3 regions of the Thermostichus sp. MS-CIW-37 genome follow, and region 3 is predicted to be linked to each of the others. Evidence: riboswitches for the same ligand, from Rfam matches in the RefSeq annotation. Region 3 holds a riboswitch; each other region holds the start of a gene.

Region 1 (2,260 bases), on a different contig from region 3:
AAATTGCAACGAAGCGGAAGGCTGCACCCGTAGGTTGGGAGCTACCCCCTGCAGCTCCCGCAGGCTGGCCAAGACGGTCTCAGGCTGAACCTTCCAGACATTCCGAGCGTCCACTACGCCAGCACCTAGGATCTGGTCAGCCGGAAAGCCATAGGTTCTTACCAGATCCAGGGTGTGGCCACGGGTAAAGTCAAGGCTAATGCCGGCCACCGGCAGTTGCACCACCCAGGGGTAAGTCTCCCCCAGGTCATCGAAGTAGGTGACCAAGTGGACAGGGATCCCGGCGGTTGCCAACTGGCGGTAGCTCATTTCCACAGCTTCCCGCAGGCCACTTCCCTGGCTGGTAACCAAAATGGGATCGTGAATCTGGACTTCTGGGATCCCCAGCTGTTTTAACTCCTGGAGGAGATCCCGGTACAGAGGAAGGAGCTTTTCCAAGTCCGCCCGCAGATCCCCAGATCGCTGGCTAAGGCAGAGCAAAGTCACTGGACTGAGGACAACGGGGCTGGTGCGCTCCCCTAGGATCCCTTGGGCCCGCCGAACTCTTTCCAAAAAATCCCCAAAGTTAGGACTGGGATCGGCTTCCGGCTCAATTTCGGGTACCAAGTAGTGGTAGTTGGTGTCAAACCACTTGGTCATTTCCAAAGCCGGCAGGCCCTCCCGACCCCGCGCCATGGCAAAGTAGCGGTCTAAACCCGACAGACCTCGGAACCGAGAGGGGATCAGCCCCAGCCAGGTGGCCCAGTCCAGTACATGGTCGTAGAGAGTCTGATCCCCTACCGCAATGTGATCAATCCCAGCTTGTAGCTGAGTCTGCCAGGCTTGAGTCTCCAAATCCCAAAAGGTAGCCAGCAGAGCCTCTGACCCTAGGGCACCACTCCAAAAGCCTTCCAAAGCTTTTTTGAGCTCGCGGCGCTTGCCCATGCGGGCATACCCCAATGTCATGGTTTGTGCAGTCATGTTGTGTGCCATCCCAAATACTGAGTTTTCTAATTTTCCTGCGTTCAATTCGCCCTCAACTGGGATCCCGCCCGCCAAGGAAGAAACCGGCTGTTCCTCTCTTGCCTCTGGAACCCCAACAAAACACTGCCTTTTGCGCAAAAAAGATACTCAACGCAGCCAGCGATCGCAGTGGCTACTTGCCAGCCTACCAATTGAAGTCAGGAAGCCTGACATCTCACTCTTTCCTTCGCGTAGGCGGGCTGTAGATCTTGATAGATCTTGATAGATCTTGGTGCAACAGCACCCAAAATTTACTCTCTCCCGGCCAACTGGCTCAGAGTCTTGCTTGGGTTCTTGGACTTATTTCTACTGCTGAGGAGTACCGAAAGCTTGTGGGAGCAACGCCAGGAAAATGCTCAGGATAACGAAAGCAGAAACGAGCTAAAGCCAAGACAGTTACCATCTGTACCTCGCAGATGTTGTGAAGTTTAGAAAAACCATCGGCGGGCATTCTGACTGACACGGTTTTGGGGGACAAGACCTGGATCGGCAGCGAATGACTCTAGAGATTTGCTGCAGGACTTCTCCTAAACCGGATCACAGCTGCGGGACAGCGGCAGATTCTCACTGCTCTTTCCCCGTTTCCTCTGGCGGCTGATCCCCGTCAGAACCGATAGCTGAGCTACATCGTATCACGGAGTTCAGAGACGGGAGTAGAGTGCTTCAATCATCACCAAGCCAGCAGCCTTTGGAGCTACCAGACCTCACCTTTCACCCAGCGGTCTTGCAGGAAGTCATCGGAATCCTCTAAGCATCCTCCCCCCCTGCATTGCTCTCAAGATAAGGCAGTGGTAGCTTAGCTGCCATAAGTCTTGTCCAGGAGGCAAGGGGGTTTGCTCCTTTTTGCTGAAAAAGCGACAGATCGGGGTTTCTATGGCATCAAGCTTAAAAGTAACTGTGTGGTCTGTGGGCCTCTTCTTGCTGAGCCAGATGTGGGCTGGATGCGCTCAGAATGCTGCTGAGCGGACAGCTTTCGATCCAAAGCTAGCAGGATCCAGCGATCAAATCGTGCTGGCCATTGGAGGGGAAAGGGAAGAAGGATTTGATCCCACCCTGGGCTGGGGACGTTACGGTTCGCCTTTGTTCCAAAGCACTCTGCTGCGGCGGGACGAGAACCTTGAGATTGTAAACGACCTGGCGACTGGCTACACTGTCAGCCAAGATGGCCTAACCTGGACGGTAACCCTACGAAAGGATGCAGTCTTCTCCGATGGAAAACCTGTCACAGCAGCGGACGTGGCTTACACCTTTAACCAAG
Region 2 (2,260 bases), on a different contig from region 3:
GTAGGTTTAGGTTGGTTCTCCCGCTCTCAAGAGATCGGCTACCGTGAAGCGGACAGCTGTCCTGCTGAGGCCGGGAATCGGGAGAAGGGGGTTGCTGTTGGGGGGCGCGGGGAACTAGGGTGAAGCGGAACCGGCAGTCCTGCACCGTCGGATCCCTTGGTGTGTGTGAGGTTAAGCCCCATGGTTAGCCAGCCTTTGAACGCAGGTCTTGATCGTCCCAAAAACCCTCGTCGCCACAGACGGTCTTCTGCTCTGAGCCGACCCCTCTCCGGTACAGTTCAGGCCAGCCGCACCCAACCTTTGAATTTGAAGTTGAAATCAGCCCATCCTCGCAGCCAGCATCTTGCTTGGGCAGAACACCTAGCCTGGTGGAAGCAAATCTCCACAGGGATGGCTATCCTCTCCGGCGTTTCAGTGTTGAGCCTTTACAGTTGGACTGTGCATACCCAAAGCCGGTGGAGCCAGCGTTACCAGGTGTGGCAGCAGATGCAGCGCAACGAACGACAGTTTCTGCTGACTCAGGAATCCATTGCCAATTCTCTCCGGGAAATCGCCGACCGCTCCGAAATGGTGCCGCTGGTACCGGATCGGATGATCGAGGTGCCGATTGCCTCTCCCAGCCATGTTGAACCGGATCCAGCCCACCAGACGACAGCCCCGCCTGAAATCGAAAAAGCTCCTCTTTTCTACCCGGTTGGGTACTAATTCATACGGATCCCGCCCATGACGGCTAGGCCAGCGTCCCCATCTTGCTTTCCCAAAAGCTGTGGGTCTTGTGAAGTCTCAGCGTATCTCTGTTCCCTAAAAGGCTAAGGGATCCCTGGGCCTCGCGATCTGGAGTAGCAGCGGGCTATCCTTCAACTGCTTACAAAGCAGTGAAGAAATCTGGCCTAAATGGGATGTGGCCCATCCGAAGCCCTGGGATTGCCGTTGGGATCCCGTTCACCCCTGGGGATGACATCCCCCCTGGCAGGATAGGAACTCCAGAGCAGGGGATGTATGATGCCTAGCACGGCTTTTTCGGAGCAATCGCAGAGAAAGCTGTACCGACAGGTTGTCCTGGGGATCAGCCAGGGCATGTAAAGGGGAAAGTCCGGTGCAAATCCGGCGCTGTGCCGCAACTGTGATGGGCTTGGGCTAGACCCATGCCCTCAGTCAGGATGCCCGCCTGCGGTTTTGGCTCGCATTTCTTCCGCGTCGCACGGAATCAGGAGCTTTAGGAAAATGAATCCCATTCTAGGTCTCAGCCTGGCGCTGGGGGGCTTTGTTTTGGGGATCCCAGCGTGGGCGCAGCCGGCAGCTTCCCCGCCCTCAGCTCAAGAGGTTTTGGAAACCGGCGTTAGCGCCGAGATTTTAAATCAACCCGTCACCACGCCTTTTCGTCGCCCCGGCTTGCTGCGGGATTCTTCCCGCCCGGTTTACGTCATTACCCGCCAGCAAATTCGAGAGCAAGGGGCAAGAACCGTTCAGGAGGCCCTGCGCTACCTGCCCGGGATCCTCAGCGACGGCACGGCGGGAACCCAGTTGGGAGCCCTTAGCTCCCAGTTTATGCGGGGAGGACGAACGGCCCAGGTGTTGGTGCTCTTGGATGGCCGCCCCATTAACGACCTGGGCTTTTTTGGCGGGTTCGATCTGTCTCAGATCACTACAGATGTGGTCGAGCGTATTGAGATCTCTCCAGGTGGGGGCTCCACCTTATACGGCTCCGATGCCGTTGGCGGGGTCATCAACATCGTGACGCTGGATCCAAAGCCGGGATCCGAGACCGTGCTGGAAGCGGCTATCGGCAGCTACGGCCTCAACGAGCAAGGGATCCAAAACCGCGGCCAGGTGCAGGATCTGGGCTGGGTGGTCAGCTATCGCCGTCTGCAGAGCAACAACGACTTTCCCTTTGAAATTAGGCGTTTGGGCAAAGCCGGCAGGCGGGAAAACTCGGCGGTGGAGTACCACAACCTACAAGCCAAGCTCACCTGGCAATTGGCAGAAGGCCAAGTCCTAACCGGAAATGCCCTTTATCTCAACAAAGCGTTTCAGGTGCCTGGCAGCACCGAGTTTCCCTCCCCCGATGCAGTGCAAAACACCAACGACCTGCTGTTAGATCTCAGTTGGCTGTGGAATCAAGAGAAGGGATCCCTGCAAGCTAGGGTATTTTTTGACGACCTCAACTATCGCTTCAGCGCCCCACAAAGCCAGGGATCCCGGGATGAGATCCTGCGAACGGGGTGGGGATCCCAACTGCAATACACCTGGAAGGCTGCTG
Region 3 (2,260 bases):
GGCTCCTCTCCCCTGACGGTGTTGCGCCTGGCAGCGGCAGTGGAGCGGCACTCGGAACACCCTTTGGCCCAGGCGGTGGTGCAGAAAGCCGAAGCCGAAAAAATTGTGATCCCTCCTGCCTGGCACTTTCAGGCAAGGGTAGGCAGTGGGGCAGAAGCTTGGGTGGAAGATCAGTGGATTCGCATCGGTCGGCTGAGCTGGCTACAGGAGATGGGGATCCCTTGGGATCCCTCTTGGTCAGAGCGGGTTCAGACCTGGGAAAGCCAGGGCAAAACGGTGATCGGCGTAGCGCAATCCCAGAGTCTGGTGGGGCTGTTGGCCATTGCCGATCCGCTCAAACCCACCTCTCCTGAGGCAGTGCAACAGCTGCAACAGATGGGTCTAGAGGTGATCCTGCTGACCGGGGATAACCCCACCACGGCCCAAGCGGTTGCTCGGCAAGCAGGCATTCAGCGGGTAATTGCCCAAGTCCGTCCGGATCAGAAGGCAGCTTACATACGCAGCCTAAGACAACCTCGACACCGGGTGGCGATGGTGGGAGATGGCATTAACGATGCTCCGGCTCTGGCAGAAGCCGATGTGGGGATCGCCATTGGTACAGGTACGGATGTGGCGATGGCCGCCAGCGATATTACCCTCATGTCGGGGGATCTGCGCGGAGTCGCCACAGCCATTCAACTCAGCCGGGCCACCCTCAACAACATCCGCCAGAACCTCTTCTTCGCCTTTATCTACAATACGCTGGGGATCCCGATTGCCGCTGGGGCGCTCTATCCCTTTACAGGCTGGTTGCTCAACCCTATGCTGGCGGGGGCAGCCATGGCCCTGAGTTCCATTTCGGTGGTCGCCAATGCCCTGCGCCTGCGACACTTTCAGCCCCCCAGACCAGCGGGCCGGCGTTAGGCCCTCTCCCAGGGGCAAGGGGGATTAGCGCGGCAACAGTTTTGCTGCCCTTTGAGCATGAGTCTGCCGTACCGCTCATGCCTCAGGGCTATCTTCTGGCAGACAAGAACATCCCCCCCGGGAGCTTGGTGAATGGCAAGAGGCAAGCTAACCTAAAAAGCTCAGGCAGACTGGGGAAAGCGCGGTGCAAGTCCGCCACTGTGACGCAACTGTGATGGGATCCCTCCCTCAGCCAGAACACCCACCTGCCGTTGTCCTGTACCCCTTGCGATTCACAAGGAACGGAGTTTTTTGTGTTGAATACCCTCAGTGTTTCCCCTCCCCTTTCGGTTGGGCAGCTTGCTTCTCCTTCATTGCCCCTATTGCTTATCGGCCACGGATCCCGCGACCCTGAAGGGCGGCAAGCCTTTCTGGAGTTGGCCCAAGTCTACCAATCCCTCACTCCCCATCGACCGGTGATCCCTTGCTTTCTGGAGCTGACCCAGCCAACCATTGCCCAGGGGGTAGAGCAGTGCTTGGCCCAAGGGTGGCAGGAGATCGTGGCCCTGCCGCTGTTGCTGTTTGGGGCCCGCCACAACAAGTTCGATGTGACGATGGAACTGGATCGCCTGCAGGCCCTCTATCCCCAGTTGCGCATTCGTTACGGTGGGCCGCTGGGGATCCGCATCGAGATCCTGCAACTGCTGCGAGACCGATTGGCCGCTTTGATGGCCGCCCAACCGCAGCGGATCCCAGAGGCAGAAACCGTGCTCCTATTTGTGGGTCGCGGCTCCAGCGATCCTGAGGCCAATGCCGAAGCCTGTAAACTGGCTCGGCTGCTTTGGGAAGGATCCGGGTTTGCCGCTGTGGAGACCTGCTTTATCGGCATTACCCATCCCCGCCTGCCTGTGGGGTTGGAGCGGGCCTCGTCCTGGCAGCCGCGTCGGGTGATCGTGCTGCCCTACTTTCTGTTTACGGGGGTGTTGGTGAAAAAAATCGAGGCGGCAGTGGAGAAACAACGACAACGACAGCCGGAAATCGACTGGCTGATGCTGCCGGAATTGGGCCTTGTGGATACGGTGCTGCACAGCCTGCAGCAACTGGAGCAGGAAGCCCTACAGGGCCAAACCCAAATGAACTGCCACCTGTGCAAGTTTCGCCTGGCCGTGAGCGCAGAGGTTGGAGCTGGATCCAGCCATCACCACCCTCACGAGCATCATGACCACCATCACGGGCACGGATCCCATCACCATCCTCATTCCCACCCTCACCACGACCACGGCCATACCCACGCAGCGGCTGGGGATCCCTGGGCCCAATTAGAGGGCTACCACCAACGGGCATGGCAGGTGCCCTAAGAGGGAAACAGAGGCTGCTG

The links. Region 3 has a riboswitch for cobalamin ahead of ACVWYZ_RS01015 (sirohydrochlorin chelatase). Riboswitches for the same ligand answer to the same signal wherever they lie in the genome.
Region 1: another riboswitch for cobalamin. It lies ahead of metE (5-methyltetrahydropteroyltriglutamate--homocysteine S-methyltransferase); the one in region 3 lies ahead of ACVWYZ_RS01015 (sirohydrochlorin chelatase).
Region 2: another riboswitch for cobalamin. It lies ahead of ACVWYZ_RS06850 (TonB-dependent receptor plug domain-containing protein); the one in region 3 lies ahead of ACVWYZ_RS01015 (sirohydrochlorin chelatase).

What each region holds. Positions count from the first base shown of each region.
Region 1 covers NZ_JBSSCV010000021.1:12,559-14,818, forward strand. The annotation lists gene metE (5-methyltetrahydropteroyltriglutamate--homocysteine S-methyltransferase) at 1-960, opposite strand, end outside; cobalamin riboswitch at 1,428-1,632, opposite strand; gene ACVWYZ_RS10135 (ABC transporter substrate-binding protein) at 1,876-2,260, shown strand, end outside.
Region 2 covers NZ_JBSSCV010000011.1:56,351-58,610, reverse strand. The annotation lists gene rsmH (16S rRNA (cytosine(1402)-N(4))-methyltransferase RsmH) at 1-4, shown strand, start outside; gene ACVWYZ_RS06855 (hypothetical protein) at 181-705, shown strand; cobalamin riboswitch at 1,035-1,186, shown strand; gene ACVWYZ_RS06850 (TonB-dependent receptor plug domain-containing protein) at 1,225-2,260, shown strand, end outside.
Region 3 covers NZ_JBSSCV010000001.1:221,958-224,217, forward strand. The annotation lists gene ACVWYZ_RS01010 (heavy metal translocating P-type ATPase) at 1-903, shown strand, start outside; cobalamin riboswitch at 1,031-1,166, shown strand; gene ACVWYZ_RS01015 (sirohydrochlorin chelatase) at 1,197-2,240, shown strand.